Regions from separate parts of the Paenibacillus allorhizosphaerae genome, predicted to be linked through region 3. Evidence: riboswitches for the same ligand, from Rfam matches in the RefSeq annotation. Region 3 holds a riboswitch; each other region holds the start of a gene.
What was found. A riboswitch is a leader RNA that binds a small molecule or an ion and turns the genes downstream of it on or off. The one in region 3 is predicted to bind cyclic di-GMP.
Positions count from the first base shown of each region.

Region 1 (7,400 bases), on a different contig from region 3:
CCTCATGACAAAACCCCCTTGTAATATATACGATACAAATTGTATCTACCAAGTTATAAAAAAAGCGCCTCCTTATACGATCGTTCATGCTGCTTAAATCCATGCTGTGAGATCGTCGAAAATGCAATCGCTTCATTCATATTACATTAATTTTACATCCGTCTCTCTGCTTTTTACAATGGCTGTTGACGCGAATCTTCATAAAAAAATAATAAAATTTTACTGTTCGATTATTTAAATTTGCATTAATTTGTAATAAATGTAAATTACGGCGCGAGATTTTTCAGGTCCGTCAAATGAATCGCAAACTCCCGTTCGATGGCATCGATCCGGACTTTCAGTTCTTGTCCCCATTCTTCATCGCAGACCACGGATGCTGCATACGCGCAGTTATACAGTTCCCCGAGCTTTCGGGCAAACAGCGCATTCGCCTGAAGACATATCGACAGTTCGTGATGCTCCTCTGTCGTCAACTCTCTGGTTTGATGATACGTCCAAAGTTCCGCCATCCGATAATGAAAAGGCTGCATCTTTTCCCACGCTCCCCGGATAAAATGATTACCTTCCCATTGTTGACCGTTTTACGGAGAGTTAGACGCGGCATGGAGATTTTCATCGGGATTCCGCCTATCGAATCATTGTAAACTCGCACTCGTCGCGCAAAAACAATCTGCCCCCGACATTAACGAAGATCGGATTGAAACTTTCGAGCCCGCCGATGAATCCGTATTGTTCCATCATCTCATGCTTGACGAATACGGGCGATTGTGCCAAAAACGCGGCTTCGAAGTCGTAGTCGGTTTTCATGCGTTTCTTCATGTCGTTCACCCCATGTTTAGGATGCGGACCGATTCCCATTTTCATCCGTTCATATAAAAATAATGATTACCTGCGGTGTCACATTGCCGGCAACGGCTGCATATAATGTTTTGGTTGAACAAGTTGATGTTGGAGGGATTCCGGTGGTTGTTACAGAGGAGCTTTGTGAAAAAGAATTGGTTATGCACAAGCTGCACGACATGGGGTTGGATCAGATCGCCAATTGGATTCATGCTTTACCCGAGGACAAGTGGAAGACGCTGTTCATGCTTTACTGGCCTACGCTTGTTAAAAAATGCGGCATTGAGGCATAAGTTTTCGTCCTACATAGCTGCATAATGGTGGAAGAAAACCCTTGACCCTTCAAGGGTTTTCACATGATTAGAGCCAATTTTGGAAAAAATTTGAATTTAACTTTGAACCGCGTTGATAGACGTATTCCGTACAAGAATCTCATTCTTACGAAGCAGCATTTCGAATGTCTTGGCCGGGAGCGGCTTGCCGAATAAAAAGCCCTGCACCTCATCGCAGCCGTACCGTCTGAGATATTCGTACTGCTCGACCGTTTCCACTCCCTCGGCAATGACATTGAGTCCCAGGCTGCGGCATAAGGAAATGATCGTATTCGCTATGACCGCATTCGGTATTTGCTGGACGAATCGCCGATCGATTTTGAGCGCATGTACATCGAACTGCATCAAATAATTCAAAGAAGAGTAGCCTGTCCCGAAATCGTCGATCGAAATATGGATGCCCAAGCTGCGAAGTTCCCGCAATTTCACGATGTTCGTATGTTCCGACCGCATCAAGCCGCTTTCCGTTATTTCAATCTCCAGCCATTCCGGGCTCAGACGGGTTTGTGCGATCACTTCCTTGATCATCGGAATGAAATCATCCTGCTGCAGCTGTCTGGACGAACAATTGACCGCGACGCGCACCGGGGGCAATCCTTGGTCCTGCCAAGCTTTGTTTTGCCGGCAAGCCTCTCTTAACACCCATTTGCCGAGTGGAATAATAAAGCCGGTCTCCTCCGCAAGCGGTATAAATTCGAGCGGAGAGATGGTGCCGCTCTCCGGATGATCCCAGCGGATCAACGCCTCGACGCATTGAATTTTACTCGTCCCCGTATGATACCGGGGTTGGTAATGCAGCACGAATTCATTTTCCCTGAGCGCGCGGTTGAAGTCGCTGACCATCATGAAATTTTTATATATTTTTTCGCTCATTTTCGGCTCGTACAAACCGTAATCCTTTTTGCCCCTTGATTTAACCTGACACATCGCGATATCCGCATGTTGAATTAAATCCTCCGCCCGGCCGCCATGGTCCGGAAACAGGCTGATCCCGATGCTCGCGCTGATGTGGAACAAATGCCCGGCGTAATAAAGCGGTTCTTCCATAATGCGCAGCAGCTGTTTGCAAAGCAACTCCGCCTCTTCTATTCGGTCGATCCGGGAGAGCACCGCAAATTCGTCCCCGTCCATTCGAGCGAGCACCTTCGTTTGCGGCAGTGCCTCCCGGATTTTACGGGAAACGACCTGCAATACCCGATCTCCCATTTCATGGCCGAACGTATCGTTGATCGGTTTAAACCAGTCCAATCCCAAAAAAAGGACGCCGACTTTGGAACGCTCCGACTCAGCCGCCGTCAATGCCTGCTCCAGCCGTTCAATGAAATAACGCCGGTTGGGAAGGCTGGTCAAAGGATCCAGATAGGCAAGACGTTCCATCTTTAGGCCGGCATGATATTTCTCTATAATTTCTCCGAGCAAAAATGACAGCATCTCGACCACTTTTACATTTTCTTTGTTCGGCGTACACACGTGTCTGGAGTATACGGCGAATGTGCCAAGCACCTTATTCGACGCGGATAATACCGGCAACGACCAGCAGGACCTTATGTCGAGCCGTCGCGCTATATCCCTCCACGGACGGCAGGCGGGATCGGACCATAAATTCGATACGATCACCGTTTTTTTGTGCCATGCCGCCGATCCGCACGCCCCTCTTCCCGGGCCGATCTTCACAACGTCGATGGATCGGCTGTATTCACCCGGCAGACTCGGTGCGGCGGCCAGCTGCAGCATCTCCCCGGTTTCATCCACCAGATGAATGGAACAAATCTTGTCTGCAAATATCGTTTCTACGATTCTGATCAGCTTATGTAATATGTCGGATAAAGGCCGTCCGTTCACCATCATTTCCAATACTTCTTGGTGGCCCTTTATCATGAGTCGGCATCCTCCTGTCCGTTTATTTGGATGTTCATCGCTGACGATCCTTCGTCATCGGTCTGCTTTTCGTCAATATCCCTCCCACGAGAAATAAAAAAAATCCAGTCCGAATAAGACTGGATTTGATCGTAGCGATCCCTTCCTAATTCGGCAACCCGGCTGTCGTAGCGATCCCGCTTTAGACCCGCAGCTTTGCGTCCCCACTTTTCAATGGGTTTGCCCTTTGTCGTTAGAACATTTCAAAGAAACGATCAGTAGTTATATTGACCTAGTCGCTTAGATTCATATGCATCACTTATTATACACTTACATAATTCGACAGTAAATATAAAATTTTGCGTTTTTTTGCTCCTCTTATGCCGGATCCGCCGGAAACCGCAGGCCGATTTGCTTTCTCGCCTCATCCATGATTTCCATCGCCGTCAAGGAGACGGCATGAGAGTTCATAGTAGATTCGACGCAGCCTTTTTGCAGTAACCCGATAAATTCCCTCACCTCATGCGACATTGCGTTGGTAGTGTCTGGTTCCACTACACTCTCGACCCTTCCGTCTTTATAGCGAATATGGACATGGCCCGGATCATTGATTTTATCGATCACCATCGTTCCTTCCTCACCCTGGATTTCGGCAGGCAAATCTGAATTTGAAATTTTCGAGTGCATGACGACGGCCTCCATGTCCCGGTACTTTAGAATCAGACTTCCTTCCCCGTCCACTCCGGAGTCCAGAAGGATGCCGCTCGCCTGAATCCGCTCCGGTTTCCCGAACAAAGCCGCCATAGGATAAATGCAATAAATTCCGAGATCCATCAAGGAGCCGTTGGATAATTCTGGATTGAACGCGTTCAGTACTTTTCCTTGCTTGTAAGCGTCGTACCGGGACGAATATTTGCAATAGCTCGCAACATAGCGCCGCACGCGTCCGATTTTCGGCAAGTGGTCGCGGATCGCCTGAAACTGGGGAACCGTCGTAGACTTTAAAGCCTCCATGAGCAGAACACGGTTGTTTACGGCAGCCGCGATCATGTCCTGCACTTCGCGTGCATTGGAAGCGAACGGTTTTTCACACAGTACGTGCTTCCCGCGATTCATGCAGATGATCGCCTGCTTCGCATGAAAAGCGTTAGGGCTGGCGATATATACGGCGTCCAGCTCATGACTTTCTGCCATGCGCTCCAGATCCGTAAAACGGTGCGGAATATCCCATGCCTCCCCGAATGCGCGAGCCTTCTCCTCCGTGCGCGAGTAGACGGCGGTCAGTGCAAAGTGTTCCGACTCGCGAGCCGCTTCAATAAATTTCTCAGTAATCCAGTTCGTTCCGATAACCCCAAACCGTATCATTGGCAATCCCCCATCTCTAAATTGAAAAACACCCCTTGTATGGCAGCGGAATACTCTCACTTTACCAAACGAAGAGATGTTTTTCATGTCGGAACGAAGAAGCTTTCGCTTCCCCATTCCGACAGTTCGGTTGCTGTGCTATGATGCACCGACGCAAATAGCTGCCAGCGCTTGTGCCTGCGTTCGGTTACTTTTTGCCCGCTTTCAACTCGGTCCACAAGCGGTCGTATACTTTAGCCTGCTCGCCGGTGTCCTTGATCCACTCCGTTTGCTTGAGCTGATCGGCGGTCAAGTTCAGCATCGGGATGCTGCGGAATTCTTTGCTGTGCAGCGCTTGCGCTTTCTCGTTCGGATCGCTGTAGCCGATCGACTCGTAGTTTTTGGCGCTCACTTCCGGCTCGAACATGTAGTTGATGAATTTTTCGGCGAGCGACTTATTTTTCGCCCCTTTCGGGATCGCGTAATTATCCGCGAAGATGAGCGCGCCCTCCTTCGGAACGACGAATCCGAGATCGATGTTTTTTCCTTCGCTGACGATTTTGGCCGCATCTCCGGACCAGACCGTACCGATCCAAGCTTCCTCGGCGATAAATTTTTGCTTGATGTTATCGGTATCGAAGGCGAGCACGTTCGGCAGCAAATTTTTCAGATCGGCAACGGCCGCTTGCAGCTGCTTTTCATCTTTCGTGCTGTTGGAGAACCCGTTCTTTTTCAGCCCCATGCCGATGACTTCCTTTTGGTCGTCCAGCAGGATGACTTTGCCTTTATACTGCGGCTTCCACAGATCGGCCCAGCTTTGAACCGGATCTTTGACGAACTTTTTGTTGTATGCGATGCCGGTTACGCCCGACGTGTAAACCAGCGAATACTTGTTGCCGGGATCGAAGGGCAGGTTTTGCATGTTCGCGGCGATGTTTTTCGCATTGGGGATATTGTCCTTATTCAGCTCTTCGAGCAGCCCGAGCTTGATCATCGTCGCCACCATGTAATCGGAAGGCTGGATCAGGTCGTACTTGGAACCCCCTGCCTGCAGCTTCGCAAGCAGTTCTTCGTTGTTCGAAAACGTATCGTAGCGCACTTTGACGTTAAATTTTTTCTCAAACTCTTTCAATACTTCCTCGTCGAAATTGTCCGCCCAGCTGTAAATGCGCAGCTCCTCCTTTAAAGAACAGCCGGAAAATACGGTGAGCGCGAGCAGCAGGCAGACCAGCAAACTTGCGTAACGTTTCATCGCATGAAGACCCCTTTCCTTGGACTAAAATATTATGATCTCCGCCGGATTCGTTCCGCAAGGGTGACGGAGCCTATCGTAAACGCAATCAGCAGCGTACACAACGCATTGATTTCGGGGGAAATCCCCCTTTTCACCAAACCGTAAATGTAGAGCGGCAGCGTCGTCGAGCCCGGACCGGACACGAAGAAGCTGATCATGAAATCATCGAGCGATAAAGTAAAGGCAAGCAGCGCCCCCGCGGCAATCGCGGGCATAATGACCGGCAGCGTCACATGCCGGAACGTCTGCCACGGCCCGGCCCCGAGATCGCTGGCCGCTTCTTCGTATACGCTGCTCGTTCCTTGCAGCCGCGCGGAGACGACGGCGTACACGAACGACAAGCTGAACGTCACATGCGCAATGATCATCGTCCCGGCTCCGAGCGGAATGAGCAGCTGGCTGAACATGCCGAGCAGCGAGATGCCCATCACGATGTCCGGCACGACGACCGGGAGCAGCAGCAGCGCGCGAGCCGCTTGTTCGCCCTTCATCCGGTACCGCTCGAGCCCGAGCGCCGCTCCGGTTCCAAGCGCGGTAGCGATGAAGGTAGATACGAAACCGACGAGCAGACTGTTCAGCAGCGCTTCGATCACCCGTTCGTTCGTAAAGAGCGACGCATACCACTTCCACGTCCAGCCTTGCCACACCGCATTCACCCGCGAATCATTAAAGGAGTACAGCATCACGACCGCAATCGGCACGTACAAAAAAGCAAGTACGGCCCATATATACACGGACCATCGCCGGTGATTTCCGGTCACATCGTCCCACCCCGCTTCGCTCCGCCGGCTCCGGTCAATCGGCTGACCCACGACTGCATGACGCCGATGGCCGCCAGCGACAGAATGATTAGATACACCGATAAAGCCGCACCGAACGGCCAGTCTCTTGCAGACAAGAACTGGTTCTGGATGACGTTCCCGAGCAGTTGGGATTTGGCCCCTCCCATAATATCGGGAATAACGAACATGCCGATCGAGCTGACGAACACCAGCATGCAGCCGGTGAACACCCCGGGCAGCGACATCGGCCATACGACCGCCCAGAACGCGCGGCGCGGGGCCGCACCCAGATCGGAAGCGGCTTCAAGCCATGACTTATCGATCTTCTCCAGCGTCACATAGACGGGTAATATAACGAACGGCAGCAGCGTGTACACCATTCCCAGAAACACGGCTTCTTTGTTGTACAGCAGCTGCAGCGGCTCGCCGATCCACCCCAAGCGCTCCAGCAGCGTGTTGATCACCCCTTGCGAACGCAATAAAATGACCCACGCGAACGAGCGGACAAGCATGTTGATCCAAAATGGAACGAGAATGAGCAGCAGCAGCACGTTTTGCCATTTCCGCTGAAACTGCGTCATCGCATACGCGAACGGGTAGCCGATCAAGGCGCACAGCACCGTCGTAACGATCGCGAGCAGCAGCGTCTCCCCTACGATTTGTACATAAATCGGATCGAGCGCGCGTATGTAATTCTCCGCGGTAAAGGAGTAAACGATCCGGCCGTAGCTATCCCTGCCCATAAAAGACAACGCACCGATCCCGAGTACGGGAACAGCAAAAAAAAGCCCCAGCCACGCGACGGCGGGAACGGTCAACCATCCGCCTTTGTTCACCGGGCCAGCACCACCTCATCCCGTGAAGCCCAGCCGTAGGCTACCTTTTGCCCTGTGCGCCAGCCTTGCACTTCATCGCCGTATCTATACACAAGCAAGTTTGGGCCGCCGCCAT
Region 1 covers NZ_JBHSRV010000008.1:118,780-126,179, forward strand. Annotated here, with positions in the region: gene ACFQI7_RS25360 (hypothetical protein) at 1-6, opposite strand, end outside; gene ACFQI7_RS25365 (DUF7667 family protein) at 267-530, opposite strand; gene ACFQI7_RS25370 (hypothetical protein) at 628-819, opposite strand; gene ACFQI7_RS25375 (hypothetical protein) at 963-1,133, shown strand; gene ACFQI7_RS25380 (bifunctional diguanylate cyclase/phosphodiesterase) at 1,230-3,050, opposite strand; cyclic di-GMP riboswitch class I at 3,200-3,284, opposite strand; gene ACFQI7_RS25385 (Gfo/Idh/MocA family protein) at 3,408-4,394, opposite strand; gene ACFQI7_RS25390 (polyamine ABC transporter substrate-binding protein) at 4,582-5,625, opposite strand; gene ACFQI7_RS25395 (ABC transporter permease) at 5,658-6,428, opposite strand; gene ACFQI7_RS25400 (ABC transporter permease) at 6,425-7,285, opposite strand; gene ACFQI7_RS25405 (ABC transporter ATP-binding protein) at 7,282-7,400, opposite strand, start outside.
Region 1: linked by a shared signal. The riboswitch ahead of ACFQI7_RS25380 (bifunctional diguanylate cyclase/phosphodiesterase) and the one ahead of ACFQI7_RS22145 (hypothetical protein) in region 3 are both predicted to bind cyclic di-GMP.

Region 2 (7,400 bases), on a different contig from region 3:
GAAATTGCTCTCTTTCCTACTTGCACTTGATATATAGAGTTATCGATTTATTGGATTTATAATTATCAAGCGTTAACATGACACTCACGGTTCGTGTGTCCCAGTACGTAGTAAAACGGACATGATTCAGAGCTACCGCCTGTTCCCACTGGCCTTTATCCTTCCGATATAAGTCATTGTTCCATTTTGCAGACTCGAAATCGGAAGGTCCGTAATGCTCGGTAAGCATATCTTTTATATGATCATATTCGTTAACATAAGATATATGTTTTATATATTTTTCAGAAATTGTGTACATTGCGCTCTGCAATTGGTTATCTTTAAAATCATACGACAACAACGTTTTTTGTCCGTTAATACTTCGCTCAAATAATAGACCGCTTTGGTCTTGGTAAATAAAGTGGGATTTCTCTTGTTTCCTAACTTCCTCTTTTGTCATTTCTTTATTTATGTCTAAATTTAGGTCTTTCACGAAACTCTCGGCAATCGGCCTTGTTATAAAAACAGTTGAGCTTTTTTCATCCCAAGTGACGTTGCTGCCGGTGGATTCGCCTATAAAACGCAAGGGAACAAATGTATAACCATTGATTATGCAAGCAGCGGCATCTAGCTTCCTTTTTTCACCATTGACCGTCGCTTCCGCTTCCCCAATCGTAAGCTGAATGTTTATATCTTTTGTTTTTCCCGTAACGGTTTCAGTTTCACGATCCCATTCAACTTCTAAGCCTAATGATTTGAAAATAGGGGCGACTTGGACTAAAGTAGTCCCACCCGCGATTTGCGGTTTTTCATCAAACGTGATCTTAGTTCCATCCAGATAAAGTATAATTCCCGGATCCGATTGTTCCGCAAACGCGGTAGGTAAGATAATAAAAAATACTAGATTTACGGTTAATAAAACAGATAACAGTTTTTTGAACATATTTATCTCATTCCTTTGCTCGTCGTTTTAAGTTACCGCTCGAATCGAACTTTCTCCATTCTTTAAATCCATCGAAAAAGGATTTTCCGTGATCCTTACTTTTCATGTTCATGTTCATGTTCCTCCTGAAATATCGTTTCGCGTTGAAAAAGATCCGCGTCCTCCAGTTTCCACTGTCCGTCCGGGGTCCGCTTGACTTGATACCAGTGATTCTGAACTTGTTCGCGTATTTCTTCAAAATTGTAGCTCCGATCCCGTTGAATCGTGTTCACGATGATCGTATCTTCACTACTTTCAACGGCGGTCATCGATTGAATATCGCTCATCCATTGCTTTCGTTTAAAAAACGGGGCCAGTGCTGGCACACGCTCATTAATCGATTGGCTTGAGTCGCTTAAATCAGCCGTTGCTTTAAAATCATCGCCTTGTTCTACATGCTTCATGAAACGAACGACAGCCTGTTTCGCCAATTGGTCAGGGGAACCGATTCGCACTTCCCGGTTCATACCATCCCACTCCACTTGAAGCTTCAATGCCTCGCCTACAAATCGTAGCGGAACGTATGTCGTACCGTTGATGATTTCCGGAGCAGCGGATAACACCGTACGCTCTCCATTGACTGTCACCTCGGTTTGACCCAACTCCAGCCGAATATCCATCCCCTCTTTCGACCCTTGGATCGTTCGGGTAGTCTCGTTCCAGTCCACGTGCAACCCAAGCTTCTCAAACACCGGCCTAAAAGGCACCATCGTCGTACCGTTCATCAGCAGCGGTTGTTGTTCAAACGATACGGATTCGCCATTGACCGACACCCCGATACTTCGCTTCCCAATGCGGAACATTCCGATCTCACCGGTTCTCCCAAGTAACCCGCCGTCCGGCGTCACCGCAAGTTCGCTTGAGGTCAGGCTCTTGTTATTGCGAATTAAACGGAACAATTCGTTCCCCTGAGCATCCAACCCGTAGATATTGCCGCCGAAATCGGTAAAATATACGTCTCCGTTTTCGTTACAAACGATATTCGTGGGATATCCGTACTGTGAATCGGGAGTAAAATATGTCCACAATATATTCCCTTCCTGATCCTTGGCGACCAGAGCATTGTCCTCCGATGTGTTCGAATAGCTTCTACCGGACCATACAACGGTACGCACTGTCTGTTTCGGTCTTGGGGGCCGGTTTTCAATCTCAGCTCTAAACTCCTCTTCGGTCAAACGCTTGTCCCCTTGCCAATACAATCCGTCTTCGCCTTGCAGCATGATGTAATTTGTTCCGCCAATTTTTATAGTTTTTTGGACAGCCTTAACGGCAGACACCCGTTGTCCTTTCGAATCGATCGTGATATATTGCCCTTCCCGAGTCAACAGCGTTACCATACCGCCGGCTTTAAGTTCAAAACTCATTACATTAGTAAAAATTTGTCCCAGCTTGTCCTTGCTGATTTTGATCTCGTCTCTGTAAGTCCATTGTTTATGTCCATATAAATCGTAACTTACAATACCTTCCAAGGTCAAAAGAACAATCCGGTTATGGTCATTAATCGAAAATAAAAAATTATCATTCGGGTTGATTAACGTAATATCCAGAAGCGTCTGACCATCCCGATTCAAAAGAAGCACATGATCGGATTTTGCCGGTATTTCGTCTTTTCCGATCACGTGAACAGTCGATTTCGTGACTTGCGCCCGAACGATGATATTGCCATTATTGGTTAACCACATGCTTACGATCTCATTTTTCAGTGGCACCGACATCCACTTGAGTTCATTATTCGGACCGATCGCATGAATGATATTGCTGTAATCATAGTAGTAGAACGTTCCGTTTCCATCCGAAAGCAAATTTCTTTGCCCGGCGGCATTCCCTCGATTCATCCACTTCCACTCGTATTCGCCGTTGGAGCGGAAGACTGGCTGCTGTTTCACCGACGCACCTCCCGCATGATACAGCTGCATGGGCAGCACCTGATCCGATTCAGAAGTCAAGCGAGTGCCTGCCCCCTCCGCACTTGCAGGGACTGCACCGCTAGTCAAAACCATTGCTATTAAGCCAAATATACCGAGCCTTCGAAACCATCGTATTTCCATCGTTCCCATTTCACGCTCCTCGCTTTAGTGCATAGCATCCTTTGATCGTTTGCGGATCTAGTCCCTCTGGCAAAAACAAGTCGGTATGCTTATCGTAGTTGCTGTACGTGAGGTTCACGGATAATTGTTGCTAAAAATAAGCAGCAAAAAAACAAGCCAATCCTGGCAACCCGGCTACCGTACCCCAGATACGATTCTTGGAGTTTAGGCCCGTGGCTTTGCGTCCCACCCTTTCGAGAGGTTTGCCGTTGTTTCAGTTCACTTGTTCTCTGACAGTCCTATATCATAGGTATGTAGACCTATGAATTCGACACATTGAAACAATATCCTGCTTCAATTGGCAAAATATTTCATATAGTTTGTTCTAAACAGAAAAATAAATATCAGGAAACTAGTAAACAAAAAACCCCCGGCATCTGGATGCAGATCGAGCGAGGGTTAAAACATAATTATGTCGCCGCTTAAAAGAAGTCCGGCAAATACGTTTGCCGGCAAGGAATCAGCCGTTCTAACGCGTCGAGCGCATCCTCTTGCCCCTGCAGTCTGCCGATTTCATGCAGGAACGCCGGCCTTTGGTAGCTCAGCATCATCGCCGTCAGCGTCTGAATGTCGCAGCTGAGCACAGGATGTTCCCCAGTCTCCGGTCCCCCCGTTTCTACTTTGGCGGTTCCGGATTCATCGATTTTCAACAGAAACGTGCCGTTGTTCCATGCCGCTTGGGCATCATTGATTTCCAAACGTACGCAGTCTTCCACTCCGGAGACGAAAGGATATTTCTCCAAAAATCCGGAGACATCCACGATTCGCGCCATGAAATACGGTACCAGCTCTTGTTTGATCCGCGGATTATCCAATAAGAACGGCAGCCGGTCATCCGCAGGCGCGTTCAGCTTCAACTTATCGATCATTGAGTCGTGATCGGCCAGAAAACGCCATAAGGCGAGCCGGGCTCCGTGATGCAGCGCTACAAGCTCATGCACCGTGCATACCCGGTCCTTCACCTGATAATGCACGTAGCCGCCCGGCTGTCCCGCTTCATCGTAATAAACGGCAATCTCTCCCTGTCTCCTACCGAATATGCGGTCCTTCCACCATTTCTCGCTTCGAACCAAACTGCCGTTATACCGGGAGGCATAGGCTTCATACAACGGATTCAGCAAGCCTGCGTCTGGCGATGAACGAACGATCCGGCCCGGTTGCGGTGACAGTTTCGGCATAAGCGCGGTGGGGATTTCATATGTTTTGTACTCTGCGTATGTCTCCCAGCCGAATCTCCGGTAAAAGCCGAATTGAAACGGATGCAGGAACGAAACCGTTTGTCCCTTGTCCCGCATGGAGTGCAGCGCATTATCGAGCAGCCTCTTGACCAGACCGCCGCGCCGGTATTCGGGCCATGTCGCCACACTGGCAATGCCGCCCATGTCGAACGCTTTTCCCTGGATCCACGTCTTCAGATCCAAAATGTTCATAGCCGCGGCAAGCCGGTCTTCCACATAGGCACCCAAAAGCTCGTAATCGCGCATATCCAATTTACGACGCTCAATATCTTCCGGAGTGTACGTCATCTGAAAAGCGAACGACCAAAGATTTAATGTATCCGGAAAATGCTCCTCCGGAATCGGCCTGATTTCTACGGATGCCGCCTCGTTCACTTCTTGTTGCTGCAAATGGCTCATGGCCGTTCCCCCCTCCATCCTCATCAGTTTCTTCGTCGATTGTACCAAAGCGGCGTAAAAATTACCACGCGCGACCATCGAAACGGCCTTAGCGCAAAACGAATCCTTAAGTAACATTTCACTTATTCTCAAGGGGCGAAATCAATTCACTCGCAGTCTTTATGTCCGTGTCCTGAGACTCATATTGCGTCAAAACATCAAATCAACAAGATCCCATTGTACTTGCTTCTAATAGATTACAACATAAATATAATTCCGTGGTATCTGGATTATTTAACAATTAAATTAATAGGGATATTTTTTAGTACTTAGGGCATGCATCCATTATTTATTCATCCGGGATTACCCATATTTTCCCACTCTTTCTTGATTCGTCCGTATGCTATCATTATCGGTAGAAAGGTAGATTTATCAACAACAGGAGGCTTCCGCCAATGAAAAAAAAGCTTATCGCACTCGTGATGAGCGCCGCTGTATCGCTAGCGGTCATTCCATATCATGCATTTGCCTTTTCCTACGACACCGAAAAAGTGAAGGTGATCCAATCCGTCAACTTCCGCGAGCAGCCCTCCACCTCCGGCGCACGCATCCGTTTTTTGCAGGCGGGTGAAATGCTGGATATCGTCAGTACTTATAATGACAATTGGCTCCAAGTCAAAGATGCCTCCGGCCAAGTCGGATATGTCTCCTCTTCGCCAACTTACATTCAGCTGACGAATGTCAAGGTTCCGGCCGAGCCGAACGGAGAGATCATCAAGTCCGTTTCATTCCGAACCGGGCCGTCCACGGACGCCTCCCGCATTCGATATATCCAAGACGGCGAGCGCATCCTTATATTGGAGAAAGTAAACGCCTACTGGTACAAAGTGCAAGATAAAAACGACGTCGTCGGCTATGTCAGTACGAGCTCCGAATACATAAGCACCATGTTCGAGGATCCGCAGGAGCAGGAAGAACCGCTCTTTCAATCGCCTCCGAACGCGACCATCGTCAGCTCCGTATCGTTCCGGACCGGCACGTCCACGGATGCCGACAGAATTCGCTACTTGCAAAAAGGCGAGCAAGTGCTCGTGCTCAATAAGGCGAACGATTTCTGGTACAACGTTCAAGATCGCAACGGTGTCATCGGCTATGTCAGCACAAGCTCTCAATACATAACGACAACATACGTCGAACCTTATAAGCAGCTCGATCCGGCGGTTGCCGCGAAAAAAGTGATCGATGCGGGCATGATCTATTTGGGCGTGCCGTATGAGTTCGGCTCGAGCCGCAACGATACGAGCACCTTTGACTGCTCCGATTTCGTACGGCAAGCGTATATGGACGGAATAAAGCAGCTGCTGCCGGGCGATTCACGCAGTCAGGGCGCTTATGTCAAGTCGGTCGGTAAAACGAAAAACGACTGGCGTCAGCTGCAAAAAGGAGATCTACTGTTCTTTATGAGCTACAAAGGTTACGATGCGTCAAACTACGCCAACATCGACAAATCGAAAGAAACGATTACGCACGTTGGTATTTATCTCGGAGACGGCAAAATACTGCATACGTACTCGGCTGCTTCCGGCGGCGTTCGGATTGACAACATCGCGGGTTCCCAGTGGGAACATCGCTTCCTTTACGGAGGGTCCACCTATTGATTTCCGTCTCGTGACAGGAGACATGTGTATTTTTTACTGCAAACCGGGCTATCGTCCAATCCGCAGCAGTCACTCGCTCATATAATTTAACAGATCTTCTGAAAGGGGGATGTTACATGAGCGCAGTTGGCGGTTTTACAACTACAGGTGTGATTCTGGTTCTCTTCATTCTGCTGGTAATCGTTTCCCGTGCATTTGTCATCTAATGGCAACGAAAATCCCCCGACAGGCGTTGGACGCCCGTCGGGGGTATTTTTTTGCTCTATGTGATTGGAGCCGGCGCAATTGTTTTTATTTCTCCATCAGGCTGATCGTGGTTACAAGAGCGCCTGCCTGGGCTCCTTGTCCGCCTGCGGGAATCAAGATCAAACAATCCGCATCTTTGATCGAGATCATAATGCTTGATTGGTCCCGCCCGGCCGGTTTGACCTTTACCATCCCCTGCTCCACCCGGCTCGTTCCTCGCACATAGCGCGGATACGCGGATCCTTTGCGGTAATCCGCGTCCAAGCAGGCCGAACTGATCTGCGGCAGCGGATCGGAGGAGCCCAGAGCCGCGCGCAGATACGGTCTCGCAAGCAGCTCGAAGCCTACATACGATGCGCCGGGATTGCCCGATAGGGCGAACAGCGGCTTTCCCTGCCAACAGCCGAAGGATGTCGGGCTGCCGGGGCGCATCTCAATTTTGTTGAAATGAAGCTCGCCGTCCCACTGGGCGAACAACTCGACGAGCACGTCTTTGTCGCCGACCGATACGCCGCCCGTCGTAATAAGCACATCCGCCCACTCCAAGGCTTCGGCCAACGCCGACTGCACCTTCCCCGGATCATCGGGAAGAGCCGGCATGATCGTCGGCTCTCCTCCCGCGTCCGTCACCTGACAGGCAAGCATATAGCTGTTGCTGTTGCGGATGAGACCGGGCCGAAGCGACGCTTCTACCGGTAAAAGCTCGAATCCGGTGGAGAATATAGCCACCTTCGGTTTCTTGAATACCGGTACGTGGCTGTAGCCGAACGTCGCCAATATCGCAGCCTCGCCCGGCCCGATCTTACGGCCACCAGGAAGCAGTGTCTCCCCC
Region 2 covers NZ_JBHSRV010000009.1:191,281-198,680, forward strand. Annotated here, with positions in the region: gene ACFQI7_RS27205 (copper amine oxidase N-terminal domain-containing protein) at 17-922, opposite strand; gene ACFQI7_RS27210 (copper amine oxidase N-terminal domain-containing protein) at 1,018-2,907, opposite strand; cyclic di-GMP riboswitch class I at 3,171-3,266, opposite strand; gene ACFQI7_RS27215 (GNAT family N-acetyltransferase) at 3,471-4,685, opposite strand; gene ACFQI7_RS27220 (C40 family peptidase) at 5,120-6,322, shown strand; gene ACFQI7_RS27225 (YjcZ family sporulation protein) at 6,439-6,528, shown strand; gene ACFQI7_RS27230 (molybdopterin molybdotransferase MoeA) at 6,614-7,400, opposite strand, start outside.
Region 2: linked by a shared signal. The riboswitch ahead of ACFQI7_RS27210 (copper amine oxidase N-terminal domain-containing protein) and the one ahead of ACFQI7_RS22145 (hypothetical protein) in region 3 are both predicted to bind cyclic di-GMP.

Region 3 (7,400 bases):
GTGATGGCCCTCCATACGCAGGGGCAGGAAATTTACTGGAACTACCGGGACATGGAACCGGAAGGGGCGGAAAAGGCTGCAATCCGATTAGGCGAAGCAAGCGGCTACCGGCCGGTCAAGTTGTTCTGCAGCGACGCGGGGTACAAGGACTGGTTCATTCAGGAGTACCGGCGTTATGGCTTTACGGTCGAGGCCGGCATCGGGGTCAACCCGCTCCCGATCGAGCAGTTCGATGCCATCTACGAAGATATGATCGGCTTGCTGTTGGAAGGACTTCAAATATAAAGCGGGAACGATAAAGGCGGCGGTTCTTCGGGGATTTCTCCCGGAGGATACCGCTTTTTTGTTATCTGCTTTGATCTTACGATAAGCGACATTTCGCATATCGTTCCATCACTCCATCGCTCGATACCCCCGGATCACATTCATGTTAGCCGGTTTTCGTATTTCAAGATGTCATAGTATAATACGAATAAGCTGTAATCAAGCTGTTACTATAACGGATGGAAGGGAAGCGAGGCGTTATGTGGTATCGCTTGTTGTCGCTGCGCCGCTGGGGTCACGTTTTCAGCCGAATTGTACCGCTCTTGCGTTCGCCGAAGGTGCCGCTGGGGGAGAAGCTTTTGTTTGCCGTTCCGGCGCTCGTATACATTGTTATGCCGGATGTGCTGCCCTATTTGCCGATTGACGATGTGGCCGTCACGCTGCTGCTGATGAACTGGTTTACGAGCCGGGCGGAGCGAAAGTACGGCGCTTGACCGGCCATGGTGCCGCAACAACCATAAGCAAAAGGACCTGACGGTTGAACAATCCACCGTGCAGGTCCTTTTTACAATTTATATCGTTCGTTCCGGTTCGTATTCCTCTGCCGGCATGCGAATCCATTTTTTCAAGTAGCCTTGCTCGTACAGCGCTTTGATTAAAATGATCAAAATAGGGGATAGAATCAATCCCGCAACGCCGAACAGCGATAAAGAGATAATCATGAACGACAGCATCGTAAATGCGGATACGCCCAGCGAATCTCCCGTAATTTTGGGCTCCAATATTTGTCTGACGGTGACGACTACAGCCAGCAGGACGGCAAGCCAAATGGCGAGCGCCGTTTGCCCGACGATGAGCAAGTAAATGATCCATGGAATAAACAGCGTCGAGACGCCTAGCAGTGGAAGCACATCGAACACCGCTGACAGCAGGGCGATCGAGAACGCGTTTTTCACGTCGAGCGCGAGCAGCGCGATGAAGACGACGACGAACGTCAAACTGATCAGCTTCGCTTGCGCTTTTACGTACGTGACGATACCGGCCAAAACGTTCTCGCGTAAAAACTGAAACGCGGTTTTGAACGTACGGGGCGTCTTCTCGTTCGCCGTCTTCTTCCATGATTCGATCTCGGCGCTGAGGAAGTAAGCGAGCACAACGCCGATGACAAAGTTAACGACGATGGTCGAGATGGACGTGATTGCATTGAAGGTAGCTGTCAGGAAGTCGCGGACGATTTCCGTCGCTTTCTTGGTAATTTCGGCCGAATATTCTTTGAGCTTGTCCAGCAGCTCCAGCTGTGTAGGCAGTGAACCGAACCGGTCGTTCAACTGGTCGGTACGCTGCACGATCTGCTTTTCGAGCACGGCGGCATAATCCGGCAGCTTATCCTTCAAGCTGATAATTTGCGTCGTAAAGATGGCGCCCGCTCCCGTAATGAGGCCAAGGATGACTAGAATGAACACAATCGTAGCGACTGCCGAGGCGATCGATTTTTTCAGCCCCCTCCGGTGCAGGAAACGGGCAAGCGGCTCGATAATCATATAGATGATGAACGCCCAGAAGATCGGCGTCGCGATCCGGTACAGGTGACTGAATAAAAACATGAACAGATATACCGTCACAACGAGCAGCGCGATATCGAAGATCGTTTTGTAATATTTTTTATAAAAGGAGAGCATCCTTCCACCTCGGCATCTTAGTACCGGAGCACCTTGAAGGCACCCTCAGTTTGATTTATTGCAGCATGAACGCTCTGGACAGGGCCTGTCTCATTGCAGGAGAAGGCGCATACCCGCTGAAGCGGGCGTGTCGGTCAAGCGTTCCGATAACGGACGCCGGTTTCTTGCAGTGGCCAGCCGTGCGGCTCGTACCTTCCATTTTATAGGATTGAGAGCCCGATAGCAACAAGCTCCGCCGCAGCAGAGCGGCATCAGGTATTGCTTTCATGCGCAGCTTTCTATACAATGGATTAAAACACAAGCGGTAGGAGATGTACCCGATGAACTGTAAAATTTCGCGCAATGCGGCAAAAAAAATTTTGGAAGAGCTGGAGCAAGAAGAGGACAAGTCTCTCAAACTCCGCGTCTATATTACGCATCAGCATGGAGATCATGCCCACTATGGGATGAGTCTCGACACGCCGACGGACAAAGATGAGATCGTATCGACCGATAAAAACATCGATGTCATTCTGGAGAAGGATCAACCGCTGCTTGACGGCATCCGCATCGATTATTTTTATGTCCCGGAAGAAGGCTTTGCGATTACCAATCCGAGCAAGGGCAACCACGGCGACCACTAAGAGCCGATCGGCTAGCTCTTCAAGGAAAGGAACATACGCATGGCCAACGATATTCGTGTTTGCGACAAGTGCAAGCACATGAAAATGAAAACGACGCTGCCTAAGCTGCAAAAGATGGCGCCCGACGCCGAGATCAAAGTCGGCTGCAAATCGTACTGCGGTCCGTGCTCGCGATTCGCATTCATCTTTATTAACGGACGGTATGTCACCGCACCGACGGAAGATGAAGTCATCGAGAAAGTGCAGAAATACGTAAAAAAATAACCAATACCGGTTTGCCGGCCGTGCAGGACTGTTTGACCCGAATAGGGGTCAAACAGTCCTGTTTTTGTGTGGATCAAAATGGTTGAAACGAAGCGGAGGCAATATTGCATCCATCTATGGGCAAGAGCGGTTTCATCTTGTATAATATAATTCTATTTAATTAACCATTGGTATAATAAGGGGATTTGCTCCGTGCTGGCACAACTTAGAAATTACGGCTCCGGACGTCTGATGCCGTTTCTGAAGCAATACCATCCGATCGTTCATCTGCTGTTGGTCGGTACGGTTATGGCCCGGATGGCCTCATCGATGAGCATGCCCTTCCTTGCGATCTATTTGTCCCGCGAATCCCAATTAAGTCCGCTGCTGATCGGCGCGTTTATCGGGCTCGGCTCGCTGGCGGGTACGGTTGGCGGATTCGTGGGCGGCGCCTTGTCGGACCGGGTAGGGCGCAAAGCGATCATGATGACCGCATTGCTCGGCTGGGTCGTTGTGTTCACCGGATTTGCTTTTGCGAAGGCGACGTTGGCGTTCATGCTGCTCAATATGCTGAACGGGCTATGCCGATCGCTCTATGAACCGGTATCCCAGGCGCTCATGGCGGATGTGACGGAAAAGGAAAAGCGGCTCAAAGTATTTTCGATGCGCTATATCGCTATTAATGTCGGGGTAGCCGTAGGCCCGCTGCTCGGCGCCTATGTAGGCGTGTTCGAAGCATGGCTCCCGTTTCTCGTGACCGGCTTTATTTATTTCATCTATTCGGCGATATTGTACACTTTCCTTCGTAAATTCGGGATACGCACGATTGAAGGCGAACAGCGCAAGAACGTGACGGTCCGTTCGGCGTGGCGGATTATCGTCAGCGATCGCGTATTCCGCTTGTACATTGGTGGGGGGATCATCGGGGCAATCGGCTACTCGCAGATGACGGTCACGCTGTCGCAATACGTAGAGCAAAGCGTGGCGAAAGGAGCAGCCCTGTTCGCGCTGCTTATGAGTTTGAACGCCGTTATCGTCGTGCTGCTGCAGGCGCCGATCTCCAGGTGGTCGGAACGCAGAGCGCCGATCGTTGCGATCGTAACAGGAAACGTCATGTTCGCGCTCGGCGATATCGGGTACGCTCTGTCGCACAGTTGGACGGCTTTCATGATTTCGATGTTTCTGTTTACGCTCGGCGAGATCTTAAATTATCCGGCGGCGAACGTGTTGATCGACCGGCTCGCGCCTGAAGGGATGCGGGGGACTTATTTCGGTGCGCAATCATTTTCTAATATCGGGCACTTTATCGGACCGCTGATCGGCGGCTACCTTTTGTCGAATTGGGGCGGAAACCGGCTGTTTTTCTTGCTTGCCGTCGTGACCGTATTCGGTACTTTCTTTTACTGGAAAGGCCACCGTCTCCATGAAATAGTTCGAAAGACCTGTTAAATTCGGTTGAAATGAGAATAAAGGATCATGTTATCCCTAGGTCTAATCTTTTATTCTTTATATGTAAGAAGAATCATAATGAGACAAATTTCGATTTCGGTCTCGATAAGGGCAACCCGGACGAAAGTCCGAGGACGCAAAACTACAGGGGCTAAAGCGATGATTGAAGCCATGCCAGCCAGTTGTCGAAGGAACGGTGATGACGTAACCATAGACGGACTCCCGTTACTGCAGTCCTGCGACGGAAGAGTCTTTTTTGTTTCAGAGAGGAGCGTTTGACAAGGATGTCGGAAAAGGGCTGGAATATTATGACCCGGAAAGGCTTTTACACGAAGATCGGCTCCGATTTGATCGGTGTGTACTCGTCATCCGAAGGGCCGAAGCTGTTCATTAACCGCGAAGTGTATGAGCTCATGTCGTCATGCTGGGATGTGGAAATGGTAGCGGGACGTCATCAGCACATCATTAATTTTTATTGGTGCGGCGAAGTGAAGCTTTCCTTACGGTGCGAAGCGGACAGCAACGTGTTTATGTCGCTGTACGACTATTTGGGTTGCCGGACGATGGCCGTCCGCAACGCCTAAACTTGAATGGAAATCGTGGATGGAGTAGGCACCTGTTTGGGCTCCTGTGCATACGATGCTTTTGTCAAAGTATGGGGAATCGCCAAACAAGGAGGGATCATTCGTGACCTACCATCCCGATTTCGTGCAATCCGCTCTGTTCGAGCACCGGTTTTGGCTGCAAATATTGGGGGATCATTCCCGTTTTATCAAAGACGGGCTTTCACCGGAGGAACGGGAAGAAATCGCGCGGGCCGGCAGCTTCGTTCAAGCGTTCGATCAGTTGCTGATGCGGGTGCGGGAAGAGGAACAGGTCGAGAAAGTAAGCGAGCTTACGCGCGATGCGGCTTCATGGACGCAGCAGCTCCGAGCGTTCAAGCTTTATCTGCTGCACCGTCATTTGACAGGTAAGATCAGGCTTCATCTGTCACCGTCGTTTCTCAGCCATATGGTAAATGAACTAGAAGAATACATGCGGGTGTTGGGAAGCTTGCTATCCGGGCAGCCGGCGCCCGTCTACGAGGATATTCATCATCATTTGCTGTGGCTCCAGGACGCTTTCGGCCATGCCGCTTCGATTGCGGGCGAGCTCGATATGGCGGAAAGCCGGCTTATGAAGACGGCTCGGACGTTTGACCGCGAATTTCGCGAATTTTATGTGAAGGCGGTCGAGCTCGCCGGCTATATGAGAGCGAATATTCGCAAGTTTCCTGCGCTGTCCCGTTTCAATAAGGAAGTGGAGCTGGAGATGGCTTTGTTCCAGCAATTTTTACGGGAGCTGGAAGAGCTCCGTTTGACGCGGGAAGCGCTCGGTACGCTGACGCCGCTGATGGCGGACCACATGGCCCGGGAAGAATGCTACTATTTAACGAAGCTGTCGCAGGTCACGGAGCTGAACTCGCCGAATTGCGACCCGACAAAGCCGCGTACGGAATAAATTTTGAAACGATTCAAGAAGCGAAAAAGCCGACTGCTGCAGTGAACTGCACCTCCAATTGCTAAGGTGTGTCTAACAATTGGGGTACTGTTCACAGCAGCGTTTTTTTTCATGCGCGTATATCACGGTAAAAGTATTGTCTTTACTTCATGTATTCATAAATTATATGATTACTATAAGAACGAATGTATAGAAACTGGAAGGGACTGCCCTACATGTCACAAGTATTGTCTGTCAACATCGATGAATTGGCTGAAATTGCAAAAGCGCTCTCTTCCGAGCTGCGCATTGAAATTTTTAAAGCGATACAGAAAAAAAGGATTAACGTCAACGAAATTGCCGAAATGTTTGATTTACCGGCTTCCACCGCGACAGTCAATGTGAAAAAGCTGGAGGAGGCGAAGCTGATCCGCACGGAATTGATCCCGGGCATCCGCGGGTCGCAAAAAGTATGCTCGGCGCTGTACGACCGCATGATTGTCGATTTCGGGAAAACGGAAAAAGTGGACCCGGCGAATTATCAATATATTAGCATGCCGATCGGCCACTACGTCGACTGCGATATTATCCCGACCTGCGGTCTTGCTTCCGAAACGGGACTGATCGGTTTTTACGACGATCCGCGGAGCTTTTACGAGCCGGACAAAGTGAACGCGCAAATCTTATGGTTCCGGCAAGGTTTTGTGGAGTACCGGTTCCCGAACAAAATCCCTTTCAACAGCCGGCTCACCGGAATTGAGGTGTCCATGGAGCTGTGCTCGGAAGCGCCGCTGCACAACAAAGATTATCCTTCCGATATAACGGTATGGATTAACGGGATCGAGCTCGGCACCTGGATGAGTCCGGGCGATTTCGGCGGGGAGCGGGGCCTCTTGACTCCGGCTTGGTGGGAGACGCACGTAACGCAGTACGGCGTGTTGAAGAAGTGGAAAGTCACGACGGAAGGCACGTTCATCGACGGCAGCCAGGTATCGAACCTTACGGTGGGCGATTTGGACATCGACGGGAAGCATTCTTTCTCCTTATGCATCGGGATTAAGCCGGACGCGGTCAATCAAGGGGGAATCAATTTGTTCGGCCGCAGATTCGGCAACTACGATCAAGATATTTTGCTTCGCATGGATTATGAACCGAAAAAAAGAGAGTCCTATTCCTCGTGAGGATTAGGTTTTTTTCACTTTATTAGTTTAACATTTGTTGAAATTAAACGAATATTGTTGAATGGTGGGGTTCAGGGTGAACATGACTGCAAAAGCTAGGGCAAGCCGCTTGTTTAGTGTCATTGTGTCCATTCCGCTCTTATGGATGGGAGGCTGCAGCTTGACGGAGCCTGCTCCGCCCGTTCAGGAGGTCAAGGGATCGCCAGCGCCGGCTTATTATCAAAATCCGCTGCTCAAAAACGCGCCGGACCCAAGCATTTTAAAGGCTTCGGACGGAACGTATTATGCTTATCCGACCGGCGGCAGCAAGTTCGAGGCGTATTCCTCGCGCGATCTTGTCCACTGGAATAAGGAAGGCGTTGCCCTTAGCGGCAAGGAGCTGAAATGGGCGAGCACGAAGTTTTGGGCGCCGGAGGTGATCGAACGGGACGGCAAGTATTATATGTTTTTTTCGGCAGCCGCTTCGGACGGCATCCCCAAAT
Region 3 covers NZ_JBHSRV010000006.1:163,500-170,899, reverse strand. Annotated here, with positions in the region: gene ACFQI7_RS22180 (M14 family metallopeptidase) at 1-285, shown strand, start outside; gene ACFQI7_RS22175 (hypothetical protein) at 525-758, shown strand; gene ytvI (sporulation integral membrane protein YtvI) at 837-1,943, opposite strand; gene ACFQI7_RS22165 (hypothetical protein) at 1,999-2,211, opposite strand; gene ACFQI7_RS22160 (HesB/IscA family protein) at 2,264-2,566, shown strand; gene ACFQI7_RS22155 (DUF1450 domain-containing protein) at 2,606-2,830, shown strand; gene ACFQI7_RS22150 (MDR family MFS transporter) at 3,062-4,258, shown strand; cyclic di-GMP riboswitch class I at 4,359-4,448, shown strand; gene ACFQI7_RS22145 (hypothetical protein) at 4,543-4,842, shown strand; gene ACFQI7_RS22140 (DUF2935 domain-containing protein) at 4,946-5,758, shown strand; gene ACFQI7_RS22135 (ArsR/SmtB family transcription factor) at 5,974-6,918, shown strand; gene ACFQI7_RS22130 (glycoside hydrolase family 43 protein) at 7,001-7,400, shown strand, end outside.

Region 4 (7,400 bases), on a different contig from region 3:
TACGCCAAAGAAAAGCAATTGTTTGTTTGCGTAGGTGCTCCTAATAAAGTAAGAGGCGGATCACATGATAAAAATATGCACGCGATTGACGCCATTCATGCCGGGACTGTTAATATACTCTGCTCGGATTATTTGCCTTCAATATTGCTTGCAGCTATATTAAGATCGTAGGAGAGAATGTCAGTCTCTCCAAAGCGGTAAAATGACGAGCCTCAATACAGCAAGGCTATATTTATAGAAAAACAAATGGAATTCATATAGCGCCTTCGACATGAACCCATGAATATTCAACTGGGAACATGTATCAACTAATGTGTCTTTAAAACTCTGTTGGTGTAAAAATTGGTGAAAGAACTGACGAAAAGCTGGTGTAAAATTGGTGAAAAAACCTCTCCTAAGCTGACAAAACGAGCCTAAGCGAACCCAAATACGATCGCCAAAAACCCAGCAAAATCAAGATTCCAGCCGACTATAACAGTTTCTATAAAACTCGCGGACTAATCTAATGATGATACTGAAATAGAACATTTGGGTAATCATTTGAGTGATGCTGTTCATTTGCGCCAGAAAATGGCAGAGTATCAGGACAAGGTATACTTAAATCTTATTCAACAAGCAAATACCAAATATGCAGATTTGATTAAAGACGATCTTGGATCGCAATTTATTCAAAGCTGTGGAAGAGACTTAGCAGGAGAACTTGTCCGAACTTATTTTGATACGTCGGATTTTCATATAACGGTTGATCAATTAGCTATGAGAATGTTGAAGTTTAGCTATGGGAATGAATATGATCCGATTGCTGTAAACGGAGATATTCAGAAACTTAGTTACAACTACCATGATAATGAGCACACAAAGGCCGGCAAGGAATTAATTCAACAGATGGATGTCAAACAAGAGAGCCTTTTTACAAAAGAACAATATGTCGAGGAAACGACAAGTAAGACAAAGACCAGATATAAAGATCATACGATGATTAATGAAGCGAAAGGGAAATATGCGGATGCGCAAAAGAATGCTGAAGGCAGTATTACCGATGAATACACTCATTTAGAAGGAGAATATATTATCGGAAAAGACGGCCGAAAGTTTAGACGTCAGGAGGTTGAACACACACAAGCACTAAGTAGTGCAAAATACAATAAGGAGTATATTTCAGAAGAGGGAATACAAAGATTAAGAGAGTTTTATAATTCTTCTGAAAATTTTGCGATGATGGATAAATCAGCGAATGCATCTAAGGGTGACGTAAGAGTATATGTTACGGATAAAAACGGGGATAAAATCGATATTACCCATAGAGCTACTCCTGAGCAGTACGCTAGCGCTATTATTGAGAGATGGGAGGATGATAATAACTCGAATAAAGTACAACAATTAAAAGATAAGGGCTACTTGAATGAAGAAGGAAAGGTGCCTAAATCAGTAAAGAATCAGTTAGTTCGAAATATCAAAGCTTCTCAAAATGCCGAAAGTAAAGTGATACTAAAGGAAGCTAAATATAAGAAAGTTGCAACAGATGCAGGAAAGAAAGCACTGAAATCAATGGGGAAAGTTATTGCAGGACAAGTTATCTATTATATAATGCCCCCGCTTATGTACGAAATAAAAGAGTTATTGAAAAATAAGGCGGATACACTCGAAGAAGCTTTGGAACGATTGAGTAAAGCAACGAAAAGAATAGCTAAATATGCATATTCAAAATTAAGCGAGAGCCTTAAATTTATTGGAACAGCCTTTATGAAAAATTTTATTAAGTCATTTCTTGATCTTCTCATTAATATGGTAAAAGCAACGGTCAAAAAACTGCTGGCAATGGCAAAGAAATTGGTTTTATCAACGGTAGATGCCATAAAAATAATATGTGATAAAAATACTAGTCGAAGTGAAAAAGCCGATGCAGTTACTAATTTATTTGGTGTGACGATTACAACGATTGTGCTCGAGTTAGTGTTTGAGTACTTTGAGAAACAGCTTGGAATACCGGAATATTTGTTGTTGCCGCTTCAAACGATCACGACGGTCATTTGTACAAATTTAACGATGCTCATTTTACAAAAGGCTGATCTTTTCAATGTCCGTCACGGTTTTAAGATCAATGCAATTAGACAATTATTTGCTGAAACTGAGGATCAATATTTAAGCTTGGTGCAAAGCGCGGACTTGAAAGTAACGGAGAACATAAATCGCATAATTGTACAATGTCAACAGGAATGTGCTGATATATACAACAATTTAGTTCGAAATAATCCGTACGAGAGCTCAGTCTTGATTGATTTAGAAAAGATAAATAAAATTTTTCGAATGAATATCTCGTTTGCAGATGAGTGGTTTAGATTTCTTCGTCTGAATAATATTAGAAAAGAGTTAATTGGAAATTAAGAGAAGTGTGTAAGAGTTCCTTTCTGCAGCCGAAGATGAAGTGCCCCCTTTTGTAGTTCCAGAAAATAAAATTCCGTCTCAGGTTAAGAAGTCTTTTCCAGCAGTTACTACTTGATATTTTGTGCTTTAGGAGGATTTAATTTTATTGCATTGATTGTTATTACTTTAATTTCAATTCTATTGTTATCAACCTGGCGTCCGAAGAATTAAGCAATCCAAATGGTGTGGAGTTAGTAAGAACAAACACAAAAATTTATTTAAATGATGAGGATACATTGCTTGGTACTGTGTTTATGACGAATCCAGGGTCTAACAAAATGAGTAAACACAAGGATTGGAAATTATTTATCAAAGGTGAAAAAGATATGGATTTCATAACGGTGAGGATTCACCTGATACTACGATGCGGAGTCGGGTCTGTCAATAATTTTGTGTAAACTCTTTTGCAGCCATTTCCCCGAGGGGAAAAAATCCGAAATTATCTCAAGTGTTGTCCCACCCTGTCTGGAAAAAATACGGAGAGCTGAAGCAGCATTTGCCCCCAGTTTTGGACACGTCCTGTCCACTTGAGTGTGACATCCATCGTCGCCAGGAAAAATGCTCTTGCCTTTGGTTACTTTCCGCAGTTGCCGGTGGTAGCTTTCAATGATGTTCGTTGTATAAATGAGCTTACGGATCTCAGGCGGATACTTGAAAAATGTCGCCAACTCATCCCAGTTCTTACGCCAGGATTGTATGATCAGTGGATACTTGGCTCCCCAGATTTCTTCAAACCGGTCCAATTCGACGAGGGCTGCTTCTTCGGTTGCAGCCTTGTAAATCGTTTTTAATCAGTCGTGACCTTTTTCAAATCTTTGTATGATACATAGCGGGTCGAATTGCGAATCTGATGGATAATACATTTCTGAATCTCCGTTTGAGGATAGCAGGCCGCGATGGCCTGGGAAAGCCGGTCAGGTTGTCCACGCAGGTGATCAGAATGTCTTGAACACCGCGGTTTTTCAGTTCGTTGAGCACACTGAGCCAGAACTTGGCCGATTCTTTTTCTCCGATCCACATGCCCAGTACATCTTCGTTCCCATCCAAATCGATGCCGATGACCATGTAGGCTGCCTTGTTGATAATCGCTCCATCCTGCTTCACTTTAAAGTGAATCGCATCCAGAAACACCACCGCGTACACGCCTTGTAGCGGCCTATTTTGCCATTCTTTAATGAACGATCTTGTTCGTGACATTGGAGATCAGAGTTGGAGAGACCTCGATGCCGTAGATATTCTGCAAGTGATCCTGGATCTCCCGAGTGCTCACCCCCTTAGCGTACAAGGCTACGATTTTGATCTTCGATCCCGGTTACATTGGATTGATGCTTCTTAACTACCAGCGGCTCAAATTCGCCCAAACGGTCGCGAGGCACTGCAATTTCTTGTTCGCCGTATTCGCTGGTGACCGTTTTCTTGCTTTTACCGTTCCGGCTGTTCGTGGTTGTTTTCGTCTTCGTGTCATGTTTTGTATAGCCTAGATGCGTATCCATCTCGGCCTCTAGCATTTCCTGCAGCGTCTCTGCAAATGAGTCCTTCAAGGCATTCTGTGCATCTTGGGCTGTTACCAAGTTATTTTCCTTAATAAATGCTCGCAATTGCTATTTCGTCCAGAGTCCCATCTGTTCTCCCCAACCTTTCATCTATTTCCATTTTAATAGATTTGGGAGTTTACACAAACTATTTTACAGACTCGCGGAGTTTAATATAAGTCGTAAGAACAGCGCATGAGTTAGTGGGTTTTTCTAAACCTCGTCTTGAGTTTAAGCGTATCCGGTAAGACTTAGCCGCACAGTTGCAAGCATGATGTTCGAACCAAACTACATGCACCCATTTGTCACCAATTAAAATTGGTGTGGAAAAGGGTAACGAAAGTCGTTTAGGCCCTTGTTAAATCTACGTGCAGCAGCTCCGTGAACAAGGAATTAATTGGGAGGGCGGTAAAAATTGGTGTTAGTATTTCACCCGAAATTAACATGGATTTACATTGAGGTGTATGTATTTCGCGGTTTTTAACAACATATATCCTCTTTGGGTGCATGTATGATCATGGTGTAAACCTATCTCCTTCACATGAACCCATACATATTTCTCTGGGAACATGTGTCCAGTAATGAGCCTTTTTTGGTACTATTGGTGTTAAATATGGTGTAAATACCAGTGTAATATTGCTGTAAAAAATTTGGTGTAAAACTGGTGATATGTTGGTGTAAAACTGGTGAAAAAACCTCTCCTAAACTAACAAAACGAGCCTAAGTGAACGTAATACGAAAGCCAAAAAACCAGTAAAACCAAGGATTCAGCAGACTATAACAGTTTCTATAAATCTCGTTTTTTGACCCGCATACAGAGAAACCACACGAATTCGAAAAGAGTACATGTGGTCCCTACCCTAAAATAAAACCGCTTAACATGATTATTATAGCTACTTAAAGTAAAGATTATACATAAGAGGAAATGAGGTGCCGCGGCACCTCATTCTTTACTGAGGAATTTTTGAGTCATACATATTACGCCCCCCACCGATCAATTCCAGCAAATGTACGATTCTAAACCCCTTCAATAGGAGAACAGTTCCTGCTGTGAGAAACCAAATCTAGTTGCAGGCTCTCGTACTCATGACCAATCTCAGACCGTATATCCAAAATAATGTCTTTCCTAGACATACCATCCGTCAAGAGCTATATGTTGTAAAAGCCGGGTCGCAGCGTTGCGCAGATCATTCAGATTTTCGAATGGGAAGGTCGCATCCAGCCCGGCGAAATCAAGCGCAACACCCTTTAGGAGAGATTAGCCCAGCGCGGTTACAGTACGCGACATATGCGCATGTACGCCGAATCTGGAGTCGCCGCTCGTAGGTTTCAATAACGTTACCACAATCGTCTGTGGCATTCGGATCTGAAATACGGTCCGTATCTGCCCATCGGCCTCGCCGGCACCCTCCCCCCCGTATAATCTAACGTAAAAATAAATAAATAATTTTGCCAAATAAAGAAGGATATTGTTTTGATTTGTCGAATCAATTAGGACTGAATACCCAAGACTTAGGATTTTTTCTAGAAAACAAGTGAACTGAAAAAAGGCAAACCTCGCCGAAAGGGAGGGACGCAAAGCCACGGGCCTAAACTCTGAGTTCAGGAGTACGGTAGCCGGGTTGCCAGGATTGGCTTGTTTTTTGCTGTTTAATTTTAGAAAAGGGAGAAGATAACAGTTGTTATTATTGAAAAAAGTAAAGTGGTTGTGTAATATCTCTGCTTGTTTGTCGTTGCTTCTGTTGTTCCAACTTATAGTGCCGTTGGCACTGCCGGGTTTGGGCAAACAGAACTATGTTCACGCAAATGGATCAGCGGATACAATTCCTCCTTCCGCTCCGCAAAATTTGTATGCGTCACAAGTTACAGGCAGCTCAGTTACATTAAATTGGAATATCGCTGCAGATAATCAAGGTGTTGTGACTTATGCGGTATACCGTAACAATCTGCAGATCGCTACAGTAGGAAACAATGTTTACCAAACGGGAAAAGTATACTACGTCGACTCGGGGCTAACTTCGGGAACTGCATACAAATATGAGGTTTTGGCGGCGGACCAATCGGGCAATACATCTGCTAAAAGTGATCCTCTGTATGTCACGACGTCAGCAGTTATGCCATTGGGGCCTACATCCCAGCAGGGCAGTGGGCTCAGAGCAGAATATTTTAACAGCGACGATTTCTCCGATCGAAAGATTATACGACTGGATGACCAAGTGGACTTCAATTGGGGAGGACATTCTCCTGATCCGGCATTGGACAAGGGTGCTTTTACTATACGATGGAGCGGAAAAATACAACCGAAATATTCAGAAAAGTACACCTTATATACAGAAGCACATGGTGGGGTTCGTATGTGGGTGGGCCAACAATTGCTGATCGATAATTGGGACGGTCAGGGGATGATAAAAGACAGTGCCGTAATATCTTTAACTGCCGGACAATTATACGACATCAAGCTGGAATATAAAGATAACCAGGGAGCCGCCAAAATCACGCTGCTATGGTCCAGCACGAGTCAACCAAAAGAAGTTATTCCAAAGAGCCAGCTATATCCACCCATTGTTCCTGGTGTTCCAACGAATGTGCAGTACTCATCCAATAGCAGCTCCATTACAATAACATGGGACGCAGTTCCGGGAGTGACAGGATATGACGTCGAGGTAGACGGACAGATTGTTGATAACGCATCGGGATTAATCTATGTGCATCAACCCCTTGCCGCGAAATCAACACATTCCTATCGCGTGCGGGCGAAAGTTCCTGAAATTACGGGAGATTGGAGCCCTATTGTGAACGCAACAACACGAGGTATTGTCCCTGCCAATTTTCAAGCGAATGCAGTCGATCGGGTAGTGACCGTAACTTGGGACTCTGTACCCGGTGCTTTAGGATACGAGCTTGAGGTGGATGGAAGTATCATCGATCTTGGGACAGCCACGAAATACGAGCATGTCGATTTGAAGCCTAATACTACGCATTCATACAGGGTACGTGCTAAAAATAACGATTGGTCAATATTTTTAACGGTCATTATACCCCCAATGGTTTCGACACCCGGACAGGGTAGTGGGCTTAGGGCAGAATATTTTAACAGCGACGATTTCTCCGATCGAAAGATTATACGACTGGATGACCAAGTGAACTTCAATTGGGGAGGACATTCTCCTGATCCGGCTTTGGACAAGAGTGCTTTTACTATACGATGGAGCGGAAAAATACAACCGAAATATTCGGAAAAGTACACTTTATATACAGAAGCACATGGCGGGGTTCGTTTGTGGGTGGGCCAACAATTGTTGATCGATAATTGGGACGGTCACGGGATGGTAAAAGACAGTACTGTAATTTCTTTTACTGCCGGACAATTGTACGACATTAAGCTGGAATACAAAGATAACCAGGGAGCCGCCAAAATCACGCTGCTATGGTCCAGCCCGAGTC
Region 4 covers NZ_JBHSRV010000017.1:64,865-72,264, reverse strand. Annotated here, with positions in the region: gene ACFQI7_RS32670 (hypothetical protein) at 541-2,385, shown strand; partial or broken gene ACFQI7_RS32665 (IS256 family transposase) at 2,864-4,022, opposite strand; partial or broken gene ACFQI7_RS37945 (transposase) at 5,122-5,361, shown strand; cyclic di-GMP riboswitch class I at 5,496-5,586, shown strand; gene ACFQI7_RS32660 (PA14 domain-containing protein) at 5,714-7,400, shown strand, end outside.
Region 4: linked by a shared signal. The riboswitch ahead of ACFQI7_RS32660 (PA14 domain-containing protein) and the one ahead of ACFQI7_RS22145 (hypothetical protein) in region 3 are both predicted to bind cyclic di-GMP.